Regions from separate parts of the Pseudomonas sp. SDO5271_S396 genome, predicted to be linked through region 1. Evidence: predicted binding sites of a transcription regulator. Region 1 holds the regulator's gene; each other region holds the start of a gene.

Region 1 (7,167 bases):
CAGATCGTCGGCTTGCTCGGCCCCAACGGTGCCGGCAAGACCACCTGCTTCTACATGATCGTGGGCCTGGTCCAGGCCGATCAGGGCCGTGTACTGATCGACGACCTGGACGTCAGCCACCAGCCCATGCACGGTCGCGCCCGAGCCGGCATTGGCTATCTTCCGCAAGAAGCGTCGATCTTCCGCAAGCTGTCGGTTTCCGACAACATCATGGCCATCCTTGAAACCCGCAAGGAACTGGACCGGGACGGCCGTCGCAAGGAGCTGGAAAACCTCTTGCAGGAATTCCACATCAACCACATCCGCGACAACCTCGGCATGAGCCTGTCCGGTGGCGAGCGCCGTCGCGTGGAAATCGCCCGCGCCCTGGCCACGGCGCCGAAGTTTATCCTGCTGGACGAACCGTTTGCCGGCGTCGACCCGATCTCGGTCGGCGATATCAAACAGATCATCCATCACCTCAAGGCCAAGGGTATCGGTGTATTGATCACCGACCACAACGTCCGTGAAACACTCGACATCTGCGAAACCGCCTATATCGTCAATGATGGGCAACTGATCGCCGAAGGTGACTCCGACACCATTCTGGCCAACGAACTGGTCAAGGAAGTGTACCTGGGTCACGAGTTCCGCCTGTAAACACACATGGTGTCAGGCCATTTGTCATCCTGCGCGGAAATCAATAAGAAGCTTCGGATTTTTATTGTTACCGCGCTCTAGGCAAATCCCCCGATATCAGGCATATAATTTGCTTATGTTTGGCGCTCACGCGCCCTGTCGTGGATGGCGCGTTGCGCCGGCGAATAAGGTGTTAAGCCCCTGCCATGAAACCATCGCTAGTCCTGAGAATGGGCCAGCAGCTGACGATGACACCGCAGCTGCAACAGGCCATCCGCCTGCTCCAATTGTCGACACTGGACCTGCAACAGGAAATCCAGGAAGCCCTGGAGTCCAATCCGATGCTCGAGCGCCAGGAAGAAGGCGACGACTTCGACAATGCAGATCCGCTGGCCGACAACATCGAGCAAAAACCCAATTCCGACGTTCAGGAACCCTCCTATCAGGAAACCGCCCCGACGGTAGACAACCTGGAGGACGGCGAATGGAACGAACGCATCCCCAACGAACTTCCCGTGGACACCGCCTGGGAAGACGTTTACCAGACCAGCGCCAGCAGCTTGCCGAGCAATGACGATGACGAGTGGGACTTCACCACCCGCACGTCCGCCGGCGAGAGCCTGCAAAGCCACCTTCTGTGGCAACTCAACCTGGCCCCGATGTCGGACACCGATCGCCTGATCGCCGTGACACTCATCGATTGCATCAACAACCAGGGCTACCTGGACGAGACCCTAGAGGAGATCCTCGAGGCGTTCGACCCGGAGCTGGACATCGAGCTGGACGAAATCGAAGCGGTTCTGCACCGAATCCAGCAATTCGAACCTGCCGGCATTGGCGCTCGCACCCTGAGTGAATGCCTGCTGCTGCAACTGCGCCAATTGCCTGCCAAGACCCCCTGGCTTGCCGAAGCCCAGCGCCTGGTCACCGACTACATCGATTTGCTCGGCAGCCGCGATTACAGCCAACTGATGCGCCGCATGAAGCTCAAGGAAGACGACCTGCGCCAGGTCATCGAGCTGGTGCAGAGCCTCAACCCGCGCCCGGGCTCACAAATCGAGTCAAGCGAAGCCGAGTACGTCGTCCCCGACGTGATCGTGCGCAAGGACAATGAACGCTGGCTGGTGGAGCTGAACCAGGAGTCGGTACCTCGCCTGCGGGTCAACCCGCAATACGCCGGCTTCGTGCGCAGGGCTGACACCAGCGCCGACAACACCTTCATGCGTAACCAGTTGCAGGAGGCCCGCTGGTTCATCAAGAGCCTGCAGAGTCGCAACGAAACCCTGATGAAGGTGGCTACCCAGATCGTCGAGCACCAGCGTGGTTTCCTGGAATACGGCGACGAAGCCATGAAACCTCTGGTTCTGCATGACATCGCCGAAGCGGTAGGCATGCACGAGTCGACGATTTCCCGGGTAACCACACAAAAATTCATGCATACCCCGCGGGGTATTTATGAACTGAAATACTTTTTCTCCAGCCACGTCAGCACCTCCGAAGGCGGCGAATGCTCGTCCACGGCGATTCGCGCAATCATCAAAAAACTGGTTGCGGCGGAAAATCAGAAAAAGCCATTGAGTGACAGTAAGATCGCTGGTTTACTGGAGGCACAAGGCATTCAGGTCGCCCGTCGAACCGTCGCCAAGTACCGCGAATCCCTTGGGATCGCGCCTTCCAGCGAGCGTAAGCGTTTGATGTGACGGGCGGGCCACAGCGTTCGGGGTGTGTTCTAAAGTCGCTCAGGCGGTTTCAGGATACAGCCCAGTGGCAGGCACCCCGGCCTGCTGCGTTATGCACTGGCAACGAAGGAGAAGCTGTATGCAAGTCAACATCAGTGGACACCATGTAGAAGTCACCCCTCCACTGCGCGACTATGTCGAGCAGAAGCTGAAACGGCTTGAGGGTCATTTTGACAAGATCACCAATGTGCAGGTGATCATGAAGGTCGACAAGCTTCAGCAGAAAATCGAAGCGACTCTACAGATTCCTGGTGGCGAGGTCGTCGCCAACGCCGAGCATGAAGACATGTATGCATCGATCGATGCGTTGACTGATAAGCTCGATCGCCAACTCAAAAAGCATAAGGAAAAGCAGCAGAGCCTTCTTCAGGGCACTGGCCGCTAACACTCCCCACCCATGATTCGACTTGAAACCATCCTGACCCCCGGCCGTTCCCTCGTGAACGTGCCGGGCGGCAGTAAAAAGAAAGCCCTCGAACAAATTGCCAACCTGATCGCGCGCGAAGTGCCGGATCTGGAGATGCAGGACGTGTTCGACGCGCTGATTGCCCGTGAAAAACTCGGTTCCACGGGTTTTGGTAACGGCATCGCCATTCCTCACTGCCGCCTCAAAGGCTGTGAGACCCCGGTCAGCGCCCTGCTGCACCTGGAAGCCCCTATCGATTTCGACGCCATCGACGGCGCCCCGGTCGACCTGCTGTTCGTTCTGCTGGTCCCGCAAGCCGCCACCGATGCGCACCTTGAACTGCTTCGGCAGATCGCCAGCATGCTCGACCGCAAGGAAGTACGCGACAAACTGCGCAGCGCCAGCAGCAATGAAGCGCTTTATCAGGTTGTTCTGGATGAACAAAACGGGCAGTAATCATGCGTTTGATCATCGTCAGCGGCCGCTCCGGCTCGGGTAAAAGTACCGCCCTCAACGTTCTTGAGGACAACGGTTTCTATTGCATCGACAATTTGCCGGCCGGCCTGCTGCCGGAGTTGGCAGAGCGTGCATTGATTCACACCGAATTGTCGCAGCCCCTGGTGGCCGTCTCGATTGATGCGCGCAACCTGCCCAGCCATTTGGATCGATTCCCGCAATTACTCGAAGAAGTACGTGCCAAGCACATTCAGTGTGACGTGCTCTATCTGGACGCCGACGAAGAAACGCTCCTGAAGCGTTTTTCCGAAACCCGGCGGCGCCATCCCCTCAGCAGCCCGCACCGCTCTCTGGCCGAAGCCATCGAGGACGAGAGCAAGCTGCTCGGCCCGATCATCGATCTCGCCGACCTCAAGATAAACACCACCGATCTCAACCTGTATCAGCTACGCGACGCCATCAAGCTGCGCCTGTTGAACCAGCCAGAGCCGGGTACGGCGTTTCTCGTCGAGTCGTTTGGCTTCAAGCGTGGTATGCCGGTGGATGCCGACCTGGTATTCGATGTGCGCTGCCTGCCAAACCCCTACTGGAAGCCGGAATTGCGTGATCAGTCGGGGTTGGACCAGCCCGTGGCCGAGTATTTGGCCGCACAACCGGATGTCGAGGAGATGTTCCAGGATATCTCCAGCTACCTGCTCAAATGGCTGCCGCGTTTTGCCGCGAGCAACCGCGCCTATGTCACCATTGCCATTGGCTGTACCGGCGGCCACCATCGCTCCGTCTATCTGACCGAACGTCTTGGTCAGGTGCTGCAACAAACCCTCAAGAACGTCCAGGTTCGCCACCGCGACCTTAGCTGAAAGGAACACCCCCGCGATGCCCGCTCTGGAAATTGAAATCATCAACAAATTGGGTTTGCACGCCCGCGCCTCGGCGAAGTTCGTCGGTGTTGCGGGGCGGTTTCCCTGCCAGGTCCGCGCTGGACGTACACCCGAGTCCATGGTTGATGGAAAAAGCATCATGGCGATGATGATGCTGGCCGCCGGCAAGGGCACCAAAATTCACCTGAAAACAGAGGGCGAGCAAGAGCAGGAGGCGATGGACGCGCTGGTGGAACTGATCAATAACCGCTTCGACGAAGGCGAATAAAGGCGTCCGGCTTGCCGGCCATGGCCCCCTCAAGCCAGACATGGGCTCACAATCGATCACCGGCAAGCCAGCTCCTACATGGGAGCGGGCTTCAGCTCAACGCTGTATCCATCACCATCATCAAACAAAACCCGACGCACAAGCCAAGACTGGCGAGCTTCTCGTGGCCATTGCGCCGGGATTCGGGAATCACCTCGTGAGTCACCACCAACAGCATTGCCCCTGCCGCCAGCGCCAGGCCTAGTGGTAACAGCACCTCAGCCAAACTCACCAGCCAGGCGCAAAGTACTGCAAACAGGGGCTCCACCAGACCTGATGCCGCGCCAATCACAAAAGCCTTGAAGCGTGACATTCCCGCTCCTGCCAACACTAGAGCAATCACCAGCCCCTCGGGCACATCCTGCAAGGCAATCCCCATGGCCAGGCTGTCCGCATCGGGCATGCCGCCCCCCGCCGAAACGCCAACCGCCATGCCTTCCGGGATGTTATGAGCAACGATGGCAAACACGAACAGCCAGATGCGCGGAGGGATTACCGGTTTTTCCGGGGTGCCCACCAGCATTTCCGGGCTCGCACCGGACACTTTGCGGTCGACCAGGTACAACCCGAACGCCCCCAGCAGAATACCGAAGCTGATCAAACCGCTGGCCCCCCAAGGCGAAAGCCCCAGCCTTTCTGCCGCAGCAATACCGGGAACAATCAGCGAAAATGCGGTTGCCGCCAGCATCACTCCAGCACCGAACCCAAGCAAGGTATCGCTCAAGGCAACCGGCATGCGGCGGATTACCAACACAGGCACCGCGCCCAGCGCCGTACCCAGCGCGCAGATCGCTCCGCCTTGCAAGGCGCGCAGGATGCGCGGTTCCAGATTCAGCCACGCCAGCCCTTGGGCCACCAGCAATGCAGTCCCTGCCAATAGCAGCAGCGAGCCAAACGCGTAACGAAACCTTCGTCCGCTGCTGATCGCCAGTGTTTCAGTGCCCATAATTGGCCTTAGATCTTGTTATAGAAGGTGAATGTCAGGCCACGGCAGCCTGATAACGTGCCGAGACTTCCGGCCAGTTGATGACGCTGTAAAAGGCATTGATGTATTCCGGACGGCGGTTCTGATACAGCAGGTAGTAGGCATGCTCCCACACGTCCAGACCGAGGATCGGCGTGTTGCCGTTCATCAGCGGGCTGTCCTGGTTCCCGCTGCTCTCCACTACCAGGGTCTTTTGCGGTGTGACGCTGAGCCAGGCCCAGCCACTGCCGAAACGGGTCAGTGCGGCCTTGGTGAAGGCCTCTTTGAAACTGTCGAAACCACCCAGCTGTTCATCGATAGCCTTGCCCAGCGGTCCCTCGGGTTTTCCGCCGCCCTTGGGTGACATTACCGCCCAGAACAACGAATGGTTGGCGTGGCCACCGCCCTGATTGATCACCGCGGCACGCAGTTTTTCCGGCAATTGCTGCACGCTGGATACCAGCTTCTCCACTGGCCAGCCCGCGAACTCAGTGCCCTCGACGGCGGCATTGAGGTTGTTGATGTAGGTCTGATGGTGTTTGGTGTAGTGGATTTCCATGGTCTGCGCATCGATATGCGGTTCCAGGGCATCGTAGGCGTAAGGCAAGGCAGGCAAGGTATAAGTCATATCAATGTGCTCCGTAGTAAGGGCTGTTGCGAGTCGACGCCGGCGATGGCGCCGCAGTACCGCCCAGCAAGCGATGGGTACGGGGGTATTCGCCGTGATCGCTGATGAAATTCAACAGTTCGACGTAGGTCTTGCTGCTCTGGCGTAGGGCAGCCTCTCGCAATTGCGGGGTCAGGCGCGGGTCCTGCATGGCCTGCAACAAGCGTTGATGAATGGCACAGAGGTATTCCGCGCTTTCTTCAGGCTGGTTCAGGCGCAGGTGCAGGTCCGCCAGGTTGTGATGGGAAATCACGCAAGCCGCCACGGCCTCGTCGGCATCCGCCCAGCGTTCGAACAACACTTGGGCCAGGGCCAAGGCTTGCAGATAGGCCTCGCGGGCGTCGACCAACTCGCCCGCCATGAAGCAGCGATTGGCCCGTTCGATCGTACGTTTCCAGTGCTCCATGGTGAGCCTCCAAAGCAGAGTCGGTGATTACACGCCGCCGGCCGTGAGCTTTTCCGGATCCAGCAGGACTTCCAGTTGGCTGCGCGGCAAGTCGGTGTGTTCGAGGGCGACATCGATCACCGGGCGGCCTTGCTGATAGGCCTTCTTGGCAATTTCGGCAGCCTTCTGATAACCAATGATCGGGTTGAGTGCGGTTACCAGGATCGGGTTGCGCGACAGCGCTTCCTTGAGCTTGGCTTCGTTGACCTTGAAGCTGCTGATCGCCTTGTCGGCCAGCAGGCGACTGGAGTTGGCCAGCAATTCGAGGCTGCCAAGCAGGTTCTGGGCAATGATCGGCAACATCACGTTCAACTCGAAGTTGCCCGATTGACCGGCGACGGTGATCACCGTGTCATTGCCTATGACTTGAGCCGCAACCATGGCCGTCGCTTCCGGGATCACCGGGTTGACCTTGCCCGGCATGATCGAAGAACCAGGCTGCAAACCTTCCAGCTCGATTTCTCCCAGGCCGGCCAAGGGGCCGGAATTCATCCAGCGCAAATCGTTGGCGATTTTCATCAGCGACACGGCAACCGCCTTGAGCTGACCGGAGACGGCAACCGCGGTGTCCTGAGATCCGATCAGTGCGAAAAGATTTTTGCCGGGCATGAACTGCACGCCGGTCAAGCTGCTCAACTGCTGGCTGAAGCGTGCGGCGAATTCGGGGTGCGCATTGATCCCGGT
Region 2 (7,167 bases), on a different contig from region 1:
GATCGACATCAACTACTACTCGGTGCCGCAAGCGCAGAACTCCAACTTCAAGCACCGTCCAGTGGGCCTGGGCATCATGGGCTTCCAGGACGCGCTGTACCTGCAGCACATTCCTTACGGCTCGGACGCTGCGGTCGACTTCGCCGACAAGTCCATGGAAGCGGTGAGCTACTACGCGATCCAGGCGTCCTGCGACCTGGCCGACGAGCGTGGCTCCTATGACACGTTCCAGGGTTCGCTGTGGTCCAAGGGCGTGCTGCCGCTGGATTCGCAACAGATCCTGATCGAAGCGCGTGGCCAGAAGTACATCGATGTGAACCTGGAAGAAACCCTGGACTGGGCGCCGGTACGTGCCCGCGTGCAGAAAGGTATTCGTAACTCCAACATCATGGCCATCGCCCCGACCGCAACCATCGCCAACATCACCGGCGTGTCGCAGTCGATCGAACCGACCTACCAGAACCTGTATGTGAAATCGAACCTGTCGGGCGAATTCACCGTGATCAACCCGTACCTGGTCCGCGACCTGAAAGCCCGCGGCCTGTGGGATTCGGTCATGATCAATGACCTGAAGTACTACGACGGTTCCGTGCAGCAGATCGAGCGCATCCCGCAAGAACTCAAAGAGCTCTACGCGACGGCTTTCGAAGTGGACACCAAGTGGATCGTAGACGCCGCCAGCCGTCGTCAGAAGTGGATCGACCAGGCTCAGTCCCTGAACCTGTACATCGCCGGTGCTTCGGGCAAGAAGCTGGACGTGACCTATCGCATGGCTTGGTACCGTGGCCTGAAAACCACTTACTATCTCCGTGCCCTGGCCGCGACCAGCACCGAGAAATCGACCATCAACACCGGCAAGCTGAACGCGGTGTCCAGTGGCGGCAACCACGGTGATGATTCGGTGCTCGCCGCACCGGCCGGCCCGGCGCCAGTGCCAAAAGCCTGCGCGATCGACGAGCCGGATTGCGAAGCTTGCCAATAAGCTGAGCCAGTAGGCGTGTAACAGCGCTTACCCCGAAACCCCCGCCAAGCCCTCACGCTTGCCGGGGGTTTTCTTTTGCCCGTGCATGCAGGCTCTTGGATAGGGGACTGCTTCGCAGCCCAGCGCAGGGCAAGACTGCTCACCACAACAAAAAAGCCCCTCGATTGAGGGGCTTCTTGTAGAGCGCTATCGCATCAGGTCATCTGGATGATGGTCTGCATGATGGTGCTCTGGGTGGAGATGGTCTTGGCGTTCGCCTGGTAGTTGCTCTGGGCCTTGATCAGGTCCACCAGCTCGTTGGTCAGGTTGACGTTGGAGTTTTCCAGGGAGTTGGCCACGATCGACCCCAGGGTACCGGCTTGCGGGGTGTCATAACCCGGCTGGCCCGAAGCGAAGGTCTCTCTCCAGGTGGTGCCGCCGGATGGCTGCAGGCCTTGTTCGTTGTTGAAGCTGGCCAGGGAGATCTGACCGATGGCCTTGCTCTGCTGGTTGCTGAAGGTGGCGAACAGTACGCCGCTGCCGTCGATTTTCAGACCGGTGATCTGGCCGGTGGCATAGCCGTCGGTGACCGGTGGGTTGCGGTAGCTGGCCGAGTTGTACTGGGTAATATTGGACATGTTGACAGCAATGCCACCCGGGTTCGCGGCGGCGCCGTTGGCCTTCCACACACCATCCTTCACGGTCCCCGGCGTCCAGTTGGTGATGGTCAGGGTGGTGTTGGAGACGGTGCTCGGGGGGGTCACGATCCCGGTGAGTTTGCCGGCGGTGTCGAACGACAGGGTCGACGCAACCGGTGCCACGGCGCCAGTCCCGCTGATTGGAGTGCCGTCAGGGTTGCGGCCGTCGATCAGGGTGTAGGATTTCCACTGGTTGGAATCCGTCTTCACCATGTACTGCACCATGGTGTGCGAGTTGCCCTGGGTGTCGTACAAGGTGGTGCTGTACTGGGTGGTGAAGGTGCTGGTGTCGCTCGGGTTGAACGGCTTGGCCACCTGATCAATCACCGGCTCCGAGGAATTCAGGTTGCTGGTGGAGTCCACTTTGCTGGACGCCTTCGGTGGCAGGTTCGACAGGTTCAGTTGCAGGTCGACCAGGCCGCCCTTGATGATCTTGCCATCCGCATCCGCCGCGTAACCTTGCAGGCGCGAGGTACCGGTGTTGTTGGTGATGAAGCCGTCCTTGTCGGCACGGAACGCACCGCTGCGGGTGTACTCCAGCGAGCCGTCGCTGCCCTTCTGCACGAAGAAGCCACCGCCCTGGATCGCCATGTCCAGAATGCCGCCGCTGTTGTTCACGTCACCCTGGGTGAACTGCTGCGACACTGCCGCCAGGTTCACACCGTTGCCGATGCTGTTCTGGCCGGTGCCCAGCTTGGACGCCGCGTAAATGTCGGCGAACTCCGCACGGGACGACTTGAAACCCGTGGTCGCAACGTTGGCAATGTTGTTGCCGGTCACGTCCAGTTGTTTGTTGGCCGCATAGAGGCCGCTAAGACCGATGTTAAAAGACATGTTTCTCTCCTTCTGCCGTGTTTAGCCGGCTCTATGTACCGATAGTCTGAATTTGCGACAGCTTGACGCTGCCCATGCCGCCCGCAAGGTTGAGCAGCATGTCGCCTCCGGTCTTGCCCAACGTCACGCTGGTGACCGTGGCCGGCAACGAAGTCGCCAGGGCAACGGAGTCACCCTTGTCGTTCTTGGTGGTGGCATTGAAGGTGTAGGTGCCCGCCGGGGCGACCTCGCCTTTGTCGTTCTTGCCGTCCCAGATGAAACTCTGGTTACCGGCACTCTGGGCGCCCATTTCGAGGGTGCGCACCACGTTGCCGTCTTTGTCGGTGATCTTCACGGTGACGTTGCCTGTCGACGAAGTCACGTTCACCGAGCCGGTCATGCTCTTGCTTGTATCGACCATGGCTTTGTCGGTCTGGATGACGATCGAACGCCCCACCAGCGACGAAGCCTGCAGCGCCTGCGACGAGCTGAAGTTGCTGGAGATCGCATTCACCGAGTCATTCAGGGTGTTGATGCCTTCCAGGCTGCTGAACTGCGCCAGCTGGGCCACGAACGCGCCGTTGTCCTGGGGCGACAGCGGGTTCTGGTTTTTAAGCTGGGTTACCAGCAGTCTCAGGAACGCGTCCTTGCCCAGCGCCTGGTTGCCCGTCGCCTGCTTGGAGGCATCGCCAAGGCTGTTATTGGTCGACGAATCCTTGACCTTGGAGTTGAAAAGGTCCTGAACCGCCGTATTGGTCGAATTGGTATCAACAATGGCCATTATTTGGCGCCCCTTATCACTGACCTAGGGTCAGGACCTTCTGCATCATGGTTTTGGCGGTGTTCATCATTTCCGCGTTGGTCTGGAAGGAACGGCTGGCGGAAATCATGTCAGCCATTTCCTCGACCACGTTGACGTTGGGGTAGTACACATAGCCCTTTTCGTTCGCGGCGGGGTGATTGGGTTCGTAGCGCGCTTCGAGATTGCTGTCGTCCTCAACCACACCGAGTACCTGTACGCCCTGGCCTGCGGCGTCCTGGCTCTGGAACAGCGAATCGCTGCCGCCGTTCTGGCCGGCCTGGAACATGGTGGCAAACACCGGATGGCGGGCGCGGTAGGTCTGGTCAATGCTCGAAGACACAGTCTCGGCGTTGGCGATGTTACTGGCGACGGTGTTCAGGCGCGTGGTCTGCGCGCTCATGCCACTACCGGCAATATTGAAAACACTGGACAGGGACATGGCTTACTCTCCACGCAGGGCTGACATCAGCCCTTTGAATTTGCTGTTGAGCAGGGTGAAGCTGGCCTGGAAGTTCACCGAGTTCTCGGCGTAGGCCGATTGCTCCAGTTGCGCATCGACGGTGTTCTGGTCGATCGATGGCTGCATCGGCGTGCGGTACAACAGCGACTCGTCGCCATTGCCCAGGCCCTGCGCTTCGATGTGACGGGTATTGGTCACGTTCAAGGCGAAGGTGCCGTTCTTGGTCTTGTCCTGCTGTGCAGCGAGCACGGCAGAGAAATCCAGGTCCCGAGCCTTGTAGTTCGGGGTGTCGGCGTTGGCAATGTTGTTGGCCAGGACTTCGGCACGCTGGGCGCGAAAGCCCAGGGCTTGTTCGTGGATACCGAGCGCTTTATCGAAGCTGATGCTCATGGCGGAAACCTTCAAGGGCTGACCTGCTTTTCGTTAGCAGGGTTATAGCAAGGTGTATGCCAATCTTTAGATAACCCGTATTTCCGGGCCTTGTAGGAAGTATTGCCGGGCGGCAATGCCAGAAAAGCGGCAAGCGGTTTCCGCGCGGTGCCAGTAAAGCGGCAACGGGGTTTGCCGCTTTCGGAAGGGTTGCCGCATAACAAATGTGGGAGCTGGCTTGCCTGCGATGCAGGCACCCCGGTTTTCAGTCAGACCGCGGTGATGCTATCGCAGGCAAGCCAGCTCCCACACAAGCCTGACTCCCAATGGTTCGAGCGAACAGACCTTACTTGGCCTGGTAGATGATCCCCGGACTGCATTGCACCATCTGGTAATGATCCGGCAAGCCGTTCAACGCCTCGGAAGCCCCGAGGAACAGGTAGCCACCGCGCTTGAGGGTGCCATGGATGCGCAGCAGGATGTCTTTCTTCACTTCGGCCGAAAAGTAGATCAGCACGTTGCGGCAGAACACCATGTCGAACTTGCCGAGGCTGGCGTAGCTGTCGAGCAGATTGAACGAGCGGAATTCCACACGGTTCTTGATCGGTGCCTTGACCGCCCAGCGCCCGGCCCCCTTCGGGTCGAAGTAGCGCTGCAAGCGTTCCTGGGACAACCCGCGGCCCAGGGCCAGGCTGTCATATTCGCCGGTTTTGCAGTTGGTGAGCATGGTGCCCGACAGGTCAGTGGCAACGATTTGCGCACCGGCCTTCAATTGGCCCATGTTGGTCCGCTCGAACTCATCGATGGACATCGAAATCGAGTACGGCTCCTGCCCCGAAGAGCAGGCCGCCGACCAGATGCGCAGGCGCTGACCAGGACTGGCCTTGATGGCCTCCGGCAGCACCTTGCTCTTGAGCACTTCAAAAGGGTAGGTATCGCGAAACCACAGGGTTTCGTTGGTGGTCATGGCATCGACCACCATTTCCTTGAGCCCGCTGCGCGGCTGCCCCTGGATCCGCTGGACCAACTCACCCAGGGACTTGATGCCCTGCTGCTCCATCAGCTTGTTGAGACGGCTGGATACCAGGTATTGCTTGTTTTCACCAAGCAATATGCCACAGGCTTTTTCCAGGAAGACCCGGAACTGTTCGAAATCCAAATTACCCGTAGACAATGATACCGCCTCTAAAAATCATGTGACCGCCAGGGGAAGCTCCCCTAGCCGTGATCTGCTGCCTTGATCCGGTCGACTACCCGGGATGCGAGGTCGTCGGGACGGAACTTGGCCAAAAAGTCATCGGCACCGACCTTCTTGACCATCGCCTGGTTGAAGACGCCCGACAACGAAGTATGCAGGATGATATGCAATTTTTGCATGCGCGGATCATTGCGTATCTCGGCCGTCAGGGTGTAGCCGTCCATTTCCGGCATCTCGATGTCGGAAATCATCATCAGGAATTCTTCTTCCGGCTTTTTCCCCTCATCCACCAACTTGCGCAGGTAATCCAGGGCCTGGCGACCGTCATTGAGGGCCACCACTTCGACGCCGACCGTTTGCAGGCAACGGGTCACCTGCTTGCGCGCCACCGATGAGTCGTCCACGGTCAACACCCGCAGGGAAATGGCTTTGTGCGCGGTTTCGGCATCCACCACGCCCACGGAAATCGATTCCGACGTGGGCGCCACTTCGGCGAGGATTTTCTCCACGTCGATGATTTCCACCAACTGGTTGTCGACCCGCGTCACCGCCGTGAGGTAGTGGTCGCGACCAGTGCCCTTGGGTGGTGGATGGATCTCTTCCCAGTTCATGTTGACGATGCGTTCCACCGACCCCACCAGAAACCCCTGGGTCTTGGTGTTGTACTCGGTAATGATGACAAACGGGCTCTCGCGGTCTTGCAGACCGGAGGAGCCGGTAGCCATGGCCAGGTCAAGAATCGGGATGGTCGCGCCACGAATATTGGCCACACCGCACACCACCGGACTGGATTTGGGCAAGATCGTCAGCTTGGGACATTGCAGCACTTCCCGCACTTTGAACACGTTGATGCCATAGAGCTGCTTGCCATCGAGGCGAAACAACAGCAACTCCAGGCGATTCTGCCCTACCAGCTGTGTGCGCTGGTTTACTGAATCCATTACACCTGCCATGCCTTCACTCCTACGCTGAAACCTTGGGCCATACCGACAGGGCAGCGTGCCCCCCATACTAAACGGCACGAGCTTTGCTATTTGTTGGTCATGGATATCAAAACGACAGTTTCCCGACGCCTTCGCCTTCCACGGATCCGCAGATCACTCTGCGTCTCTGCGGCGCTGCTCGCCCTGGGGACCAGCCTCACGGCCCGCGCAGACAACGTCACCTTGCCTGATCTGCTTATCGGCGTCACGCAGGGCTTTCTTGAATTCACTGTAGAAGATTATCTGGCCACCACCCAGACACCCGGGCGTTATGAAATCCAGGTCAACCAGTTGGACCCGCGCCTGCGCATGCCGATGTGCGACAAGGAATTGACAGCCACCCTGGAAAGCCCGGCCCAGCCCATCGGACGCGTGACGGTCAGGGTGCGTTGCGACGGTGCTTCGCCGTGGACGGTATTCGTGCCGGCTCAGGTCAAACTGTTCCGCGATGTCGTCGTGGTAACCCGGCCACTGAAACGCACCGGCATCATCGGCTTCGAGGATGTGGCCTTGCGCGAGCGCGACATCGGCCTGATCAACCAGGGCTACCTGACATCACTGGACCAGGCCGTCGGCCAAAAGCTCACTCGGCCGATGGTCACCGACCAGGTCGTGACGCTGGTGCATCTGGAACAGGCCGAAGTGATCCGCAAGGGCGACCAGGTGGTGATTTCCGCCAGCAGCGGTGCGCTCAACGTGAAGATGCCCGGTGAAGCCCTGTCCAACGGCGGGATGGGTGAACAGATCCGCATCAAGAACCTGAACTCCAACCGCGTGATCAAGGCGCGAGTGATGGCCCCTGGCCAAGTGGAGGTGGCACTATAGATCACTGGTGTCGGACGCCAGCTTTTCCTACACTGTGCCTGGGATGTCGGCCTGTGCA
Region 3 (7,167 bases), on a different contig from region 1:
CGCCGCTTCAAGACCTTCTTCGGTGTCGTCTTCGTCACCTACTTCGAGTTCGTCGTTTTCCAGATCATCGTCGCTCATGTTCTACCTCATGACTTGCGAAAAGCAGATTAGTTATAGCCCAGCTTCACCCACTGTCGAAGGCTGCCGAGAAAAAATCAACATCCACAGGATTTCCCGTGGCTTATGCCCCATCACCGTGCAACGTGGCGAGGACTTTACGAGCACCACCATGATCACGGTGCTCGCCCAGATAAACACCTTGCCAAGTCCCCATCGCCAAGCGGCCGGCCCTGACCGGCAAACTCAGCTGGCAGCCCAGGAGACTGGCCTTGAAGTGCGCCGGCAGATCGTCCGGACCTTCGTCGTTGTGTTCGAACCCACTGAGGCCTTGCGGCACCAGCGAATTGAAAAAACGTTCGAAGTCACGGCGAACCGCCGGATCGGCATTCTCGTTGACGGTCAACGAGGCCGAGGTGTGCTGCAGCCACAGGTGCAACAGGCCCACACGGCACGCCTTCAATTCAGGCAGGCCGGCCAGCAACTCATCGGTCACCAGGTGAAAGCCCCGGGGCTTTGCCCGCAGGGTAATCAGGGTCTGTTGCCACATACAGTTCTCCGCCCATCGGCGCGCATTCTAGCGCGCTCTGGGAAAAAACAAAGTGCCGAATACGCCCACATGCCTGTAAGACATTCGCACACTGAAAAGTGCCATGCACAGCCCATCACAAACATTGCGCAAAAACCGTTACAGCACGTTGTGAATGACAAACGCCAGACAAAAAAATGCCCGGCAAGCCGGGCATCTTTTTTCCGCGTACTTACAAGTTGTAGCCGCGTTCGTTGTGTTGCGCCAGATCGAGGCCCACGGCCTCTTCTTCTTCGGTCACCCGCAGCCCCATCACTACATCCAGCACCTTGAGGATGATGAACGTCACGATAGCGGTGTAGATGACGGTAAAGCCCACACCCTTGGCCTGGATCCAGACTTGTGCAGCCACGTCAGTTACGGTGCCGAAGCCGCCCAGTGCAGGGGCTGCGAACACGCCGGTGAGGATCGCGCCGACGATACCACCAATACCGTGTACGCCGAACGCGTCCAGGGAGTCGTCGTAGCCCAGCTTGCGTTTCAGGGTGGTGGCGCAGAAGAAGCAGATCACACCGGCAACCAGGCCGATTACCAGGGCGCCCATCGGGCCGACAGTGCCGGCGGCCGGAGTAATTGCCACCAGGCCGGCCACCACACCCGAGGCGATGCCCAGTGCGCTTGGCTTGCCGTGGGTGATCCATTCGGCAAACATCCAGCCCAGCGCGGCGGCAGCGGTAGCGATCTGGGTGACCAGCATCGCCATACCGGCGGTGCCGTTGGCGGCGGCGGCGGAACCGGCGTTGAAACCGAACCAGCCGATCCACAGCATGGCTGCGCCGATCAGGGTGTAACCCAGATTGTGAGGTGCCATCGGCGTAGTCGGGAAACCTTTGCGCTTACCGAGCACCAGGCACGCTACCAGACCGGCAATACCGGCATTGATATGCACCACGGTGCCGCCTGCGAAGTCCAGCACGCCCCAGTCACCGAGCAGCGAGCCAGGACCGCCCCAGACCATGTGGGCAATCGGTGCGTAGACCAGAGTGAACCACACGCCCATGAAGATCAGCATCGCGGAGAACTTCATGCGCTCGGCGAAGGCACCCACGATCAGCGCAGGGGTGATGATGGCGAAGGTCATCTGGAAGGTAACGAACACCGCCTCTGGGAACAGCGCCGCAGGGCCGGTAATGCTCGCTGGGGTCACACCCGACAGGAACAGCTTGGACAGGCCGCCGACAAACGAATTGAAGTTGACGACGCCGGCTTCCATCCCGGTGGCATCGAACGCCATGCTGTAGCCGTAGACGAACCACAGGATGGTGATCAGACCGGTGATGGCGAAGCACTGCATCATCACGGAAAGAATGTTTTTGGAGCGAACCATGCCGCCGTAGAACAGCGCCAGGCCCGGGATGGTCATGAACAGCACCAGCGCAGTGGATGTGAGCATCCATGCGGTGTCGCCGGAATTGAGGACTGGAGCAGCCACTTCGTCTGCCGCCATGGCCAGGCTTGGCATTACGATGGACAACAGGGCGCCTAGCCCTGCGAATTTACGCAGAGTCATATTGTTTTCTCCTGGGGCTTGGGGGTTTGGCGGCTTAGATTGCGTCGGTATCGGTTTCGCCGGTACGGATGCGAATAGCCTGTTCCAGATTGACCACGAAGATCTTGCCGTCACCGATCTTGCCGGTGTTGGCGGCCTTGGTTATCGCCTCGATAACCCGGTCAAGATCCTTGTCGTCAATGGCGACATCAATCTTCACCTTTGGCAGGAAATCGACCACGTATTCCGCGCCGCGATACAGCTCGGTGTGACCCTTCTGCCGACCGAAGCCTTTGACCTCAGTAACGGTAATGCCCTGCACGCCGATTTCGGACAACGACTCGCGTACATCGTCCAACTTGAACGGCTTGATGATGGCAGTGACTAGCTTCATGAAAACTCTCTCCCGAATTGGTGGACTTGCCCCAGGAAAACAAACCCGTCTCAAGTCTAAGCGCAGTGCCTGGCTTTGTAACGCGTCGTCGCCTCGGCATTTACCGTTGCGACGCCAGCGAACCACTGGTGACGAAACCTGTACCCCTGATCCGTCGGCGCACTGCATTCGTCACAGCGACTGCATCAGTGCATGGGTCATGATCGTCTAAGCAGAAACCTTGCCAGCTCCGTAAAAACCACTGAAATCAGTCCTTTGCCCACTTATGCCCACCTGCGGGGCTTTTTTGTCGCGCCATTGCGCACGAAAACGGTGCGACCGCGCCCGGCCCCATGCGCGAAAAGCGTGCGCTCACGGTCGCGAAAAAGACTATAGACGCTGCGTGATACACTGCCGGCCAACAGTTTTCCGGAATGTTTCCCATGCTCGCGCCCAAAGACCTCCTCGACGCCCTGAGCGGCCATGCCTCTCGCTTGTTCAGCGGCGACACCCCGCTGCCCCGCAACGAAATCGAAAGCCAGTTCAAGGCACTGCTGCAAAGCGGCTTCAGCAAGCTCGACCTGGTCAGCCGGGAAGAGTTCGATAGCCAGATGGTGGTGCTGGCCCGTACACGTGCACGGCTGGAGAGCCTGGAGGCGAAGGTGGCAGAGCTGGAAGCACGGCTGACACCGCCCTCTGCTGACTGAACGCGGTTCCTGTAGGAGCTGGCTTGTCGGATCACCGCACCGCTGCGATACAGCCGACTCGGTATTTCAGTTGCGCCGAGGCGATGCTATCGCCGCGGTGCGGCGATCCGACAGGCCAGCGCCCACATAAAGCGGCGTGGGTTACTCTGGATACGTTCTGTAAAACCTCCCCACCTCGCTCTCTCCCACCTCGTCTACCCTTGGAAAACCGCAGGAAGCGGCCTCCTTTCAAGGAACAAGCATGTCTCTCGCAATCGTCCACAGCCGCGCCCAAATTGGCGTCGAAGCCCCCGCCGTCACTGTCGAAGTGCATATGGCCAATGGGCTGCCGTCCCTGACGCTGGTGGGGCTGCCGGAAACCGCCGTCAAGGAAAGCAAGGACCGCGTGCGCAGTGCCATCCTCAACAGCGCGCTGCAATACCCCGCCCGCCGCATCACCCTCAATCTCGCGCCTGCCGACCTGCCCAAGGACGGCGGGCGTTTTGATTTGGCGATTGCGTTGGGGATCCTCGCCGCCAGCGTTCAGGTGCCATCGTTGATGCTCGACGATGTGGAATGCCTGGGGGAACTGGCGCTGTCCGGCGAGGTGCGTGCGGTGAAAGGTGTATTGCCCGCCGCGTTGGCGGCACGCAAGGCCGGGCGCACCGTGATCGTGCCCAGGGCTAATGCCGAGGAAGCCTGTCTGGCTTCGGGGTTGAAGGTGATTGCGGTGGACCACTTGCTGCAAGTGGTGGCGCACCTCAATGGACAGGTACCGATCGAGCCGTTCAAGTCCGATGGCTTGCGGCTGTTGAGCAGGCCCTATCCCGACTTGAGCGAGGTCCAGGGCCAGCTCGCCGCCAAGCGCGCGTTGTTGATCGCGGCGGCAGGCGCACACAACCTGTTGTTCAGCGGCCCGCCCGGCACCGGCAAGACCCTGCTCGCCAGCCGCCTGCCCGGGCTGCTGCCACCGCTGAGCGAGCAAGAGGCGCTTGAAGTGGCGGCGATTCAATCGGTGGTCAGCCTGGCGCCGCTAAGCCACTGGCCGCACCGGCCTTTTCGCCAGCCACACCACTCTGCATCCGGGCCCGCGTTGGTGGGCGGCGGTTCGAAACCGCAGCCTGGAGAAATCACTCTGGCCCACCATGGCGTGTTGTTTCTCGACGAGCTACCGGAGTTTGATCGCAAGGTACACGAGAGGTTATCCCTGGACAGTCCTAAAACCACACGATCAACATTAATATCATAATTCACAATGGATTTTTTCAGGACTGGTTCTAGGCTACCAAAGGTAGGGCACTCCTAGATTTCGGGTCGGTGACAGGGCAATCGGCGTATCACCGCGATATCGGAACGCGGTCACGGTTGGCCAATCAAGCTCAGACCAGTAGCAGTGGTTCAGAAACCGACTTGACTCAGAGGAATGGAGACGAGGCGAAACAAGCGTTGTGAGCAAAAAATCTTAAAGAAAAAAGGATTCAGGGGTTAGGATTGGCGCGCTTCGTTTGCACGACGATTGTAGCGGTGGTTTTTTGGGCTTTTAAAAAGCGTCAAAAACTCATCAGAGATTTCAAAAAATTCGAACTTCCACTACCCAAGAGCCCCGAGTCAGTCGATGAGCAATCAGCCCAAGGACGAAAAAGTTGAAACGATTTTTACAATTTCCTACGACGCTGCGGGCGATTTAGCCAATCACACGATTGATGCCAAATCACTTGGTAATGCGATCCTGGGGATGGATGATCTCATCAAGGCCGCCGCGAAGATTGTTAGCAATGGCTCGTCTGAGGCTAGCTTGAAAGTCCTTGCGCCAGCCCAAGAAGGCTCGCTCGAAGTCGTGTTTGCAATTTTTGCAGATCCTATGACTACAAAGGCCATTATGACTGGCGTGGGTTTCGTCACTACGGGGATTGCAGCCGGCGCAGCCACTGCCATCGCAGTGATCGAAAAGCTAAAAGACCGCAAGATCGACAAATACTCCCTTGACGTTGCCACTCAGATCGCCACTCTGGAAGTTGAAGGCGAAAAAATTGAGCTGCCCCAAAGGATCGCTCAATTGGTTACTGACAAAACGGTGCGAACGGCATTGCACAAGGTAATCAAAGCCCCGGTGGAAAATATCGACGGCGCTCGGGTTAAAATCTTGGGCGAAAATGATAAAGTTGAGGTGGAAATTCCATCTGAAAAAATCAAGCTTTTTGAGCCTATCAAGGTTGGCTCGCTTGAAGAAATTGAAGTCAACACCAATCAAGTCGTAGTCAAGTTTATCACCTTGAATTTCAAGGGGAAATCTGGCTGGCGCATTCAAACTCGAGAAGGGTTCGAATGCAGCGTGGGTATTGAAGATGACGCCTTCATGCAGAAAGTGACAGCCAACGAAGAGGCTTTCCAAAAGGACAAGCTTTACACCGTTGAACTTGAGCACGAACAGATTAGAAACCCTGGAAAGACCAGAAATAATTACACGATCAAAAGAGTTGTTAACGAGCTCGCGCCCTAAGAGGCTTGGATTATGTGGACTACCCGGGATATATCTGAGGTAATACTGTTGGGGTTGCTTATTCTGAGCTCCCCTCTTATATATATTTTCGTTAAAAAACTGGTCAGTTATATATTGAACAGGTATATCCCTCGTGACGCACTCATTGAATACAAGGAGGGCGGCGTCGTTGTGAGCTCTTATTACATCAAGCGGCGACTATTCAAGGAGTGTGAATTCTATAAGCTTGATAATGATTTTGTGATTCACAAAGAGGGGAGCTCGACATGAAGGAAAGTATGCAGTTCGCCTCGATAACGGGCATCGTCAATACCGTCGTCTTGAACGTGTGTAACTGGATGTCGACGACACCAGAAGCTCACCAGCTCGCCTCCAATGTAGCCCAGGCATTGTCGCCTTTTGCCGCCCTGTGCGTGATGAAGCTCTATGCAAAGATTGATCATCCCCCTGCGCTCGTGCGAAAGGAGGCAGCGCTAGCAGCAGCGATAAAGTTTTGTAAAAAGCACTTGGATGATAAGCACGCCACTGAGGAGTTTAAGACCAAAACTCGTGCGCAGCTATCCGAGTTAATGTTGCAGCAGCAGAAAGTTCGCGTTGATTTTGAGCAGAGCAATACCTACAGTTCTAGCTTGCCACCTCAAGAAAAACCCTCTGTGGATTGATGCTGTGGCGCCGCGTCAAGTGGCGTAGGTATGAGAGCTGGGGGGAATAGACACCAGTAGTTCTCAATCGGCCTTAGCAGAAAGTATCAGATGATTCCGAATCGGCCACTTACAGTGGCGCGCCCTGTGCCGGCCAATGCCAGCCAATCTGCGCAGTGAGATTACCAAAACAGTCCAGCGCGACACCGCGGCTCAATAGGGGTACCACGCCGCTGGACATCCCAGTGTGTTGGCGTACGGACATCCACTGGAATCCCGCCATCGGCCATACCCAACAGCAGATCGCTGCTCCTGTGACATTGCGCAATAGATGCAACTATTGCGAAATAGATGCAACTGGCGAGACTGAATGCGAAACGACTGATCACCTTCGAAACCTAGTGATATAGCGGTGGCTCAGGCTTTACGGACTACAGATCAGTTTCTCACACGGGATTCCAGGCCAGAACTTAGTCTCGAGCCCGACGATGTCGACGGAAAATCCCCATGCCATCTACTTCGGAAATTTTTCCTTGAAACAGAGTTCGGAGGTTGAGTTGATGGATTAAGTCGTGCGAGTGAATCCCTGATAACGCGGTAACGGATCAGAACTATGGCATCTATTGAGCAAGCTTCTGCCCTGCTGCTGGCCGCCAGCGATGTTGTCTTCTTTACCGGCGCAGGTATTTCCGCCGAAAGCGGTATTCCTACCTACGGTGAGAAACTCACAGGAATTTGGGCAGGTCACGACCCACGAGATTTAGAGACAGCCAAAGCGTTCCGCGAGAATCCGGCGCTGGTATAGGGATGGTATCTGTGGCGAAGACAAAGG

Evidence for each region. Region 1 encodes sigma-54, which starts transcription at its own class of promoters, with help from an activator protein. Its sites were predicted from a motif close to ANTGGCATNNANNTTGCTNT; they were not measured.
Region 2: a site for sigma-54 is predicted at 4,169-4,188, ahead of flgB (flagellar basal body rod protein FlgB). Genes of this name have one in related genera too.
Region 3: a site for sigma-54 is predicted at 2,738-2,757, ahead of glnK (P-II family nitrogen regulator). Genes of this name have one in related genera too.

The regions. Positions count from the first base shown of each region.
Region 1 covers NZ_JBSVWB010000007.1:121,851-129,017, reverse strand. Annotated here, with positions in the region: gene lptB (LPS export ABC transporter ATP-binding protein) at 1-639, shown strand, start outside; gene ACW9IN_RS08155 (RNA polymerase factor sigma-54) at 825-2,318, shown strand; gene hpf (ribosome hibernation-promoting factor, HPF/YfiA family) at 2,437-2,742, shown strand; gene ptsN (PTS IIA-like nitrogen regulatory protein PtsN) at 2,755-3,219, shown strand; gene rapZ (RNase adapter RapZ) at 3,222-4,079, shown strand; gene ACW9IN_RS08135 (HPr family phosphocarrier protein) at 4,096-4,368, shown strand; gene ACW9IN_RS08130 (ZIP family metal transporter) at 4,460-5,353, opposite strand; gene ACW9IN_RS08125 (superoxide dismutase) at 5,388-5,999, opposite strand; gene ACW9IN_RS08120 (hypothetical protein) at 6,001-6,444, opposite strand; gene ACW9IN_RS08115 (class II fumarate hydratase) at 6,472-7,167, opposite strand, start outside.
Region 2 covers NZ_JBSVWB010000006.1:52,312-59,478, reverse strand. Annotated here, with positions in the region: gene ACW9IN_RS06880 (ribonucleoside-diphosphate reductase subunit alpha) at 1-982, shown strand, start outside; gene flgE (flagellar hook protein FlgE) at 1,177-2,493, opposite strand; gene flgD (flagellar hook assembly protein FlgD) at 2,525-3,253, opposite strand; gene flgC (flagellar basal body rod protein FlgC) at 3,270-3,713, opposite strand; gene flgB (flagellar basal body rod protein FlgB) at 3,717-4,124, opposite strand; gene cheR (protein-glutamate O-methyltransferase CheR) at 4,450-5,277, opposite strand; gene ACW9IN_RS06850 (chemotaxis protein CheV) at 5,322-6,254, opposite strand; gene flgA (flagellar basal body P-ring formation chaperone FlgA) at 6,345-7,109, shown strand.
Region 3 covers NZ_JBSVWB010000004.1:167,035-174,201, reverse strand. Annotated here, with positions in the region: gene sutA (transcriptional regulator SutA) at 1-78, opposite strand, end outside; gene ACW9IN_RS05255 (secondary thiamine-phosphate synthase enzyme YjbQ) at 182-607, opposite strand; gene ACW9IN_RS05250 (ammonium transporter) at 819-2,156, opposite strand; gene glnK (P-II family nitrogen regulator) at 2,191-2,529, opposite strand; gene ACW9IN_RS05240 (accessory factor UbiK family protein) at 2,952-3,215, shown strand; partial or broken gene ACW9IN_RS05235 (YifB family Mg chelatase-like AAA ATPase) at 3,457-4,398, shown strand; gene ACW9IN_RS05230 (DUF7946 domain-containing protein) at 4,810-5,694, shown strand; gene ACW9IN_RS05225 (hypothetical protein) at 5,961-6,356, shown strand; partial or broken gene ACW9IN_RS05220 (SIR2 family NAD-dependent protein deacylase) at 6,949-7,167, shown strand, end outside.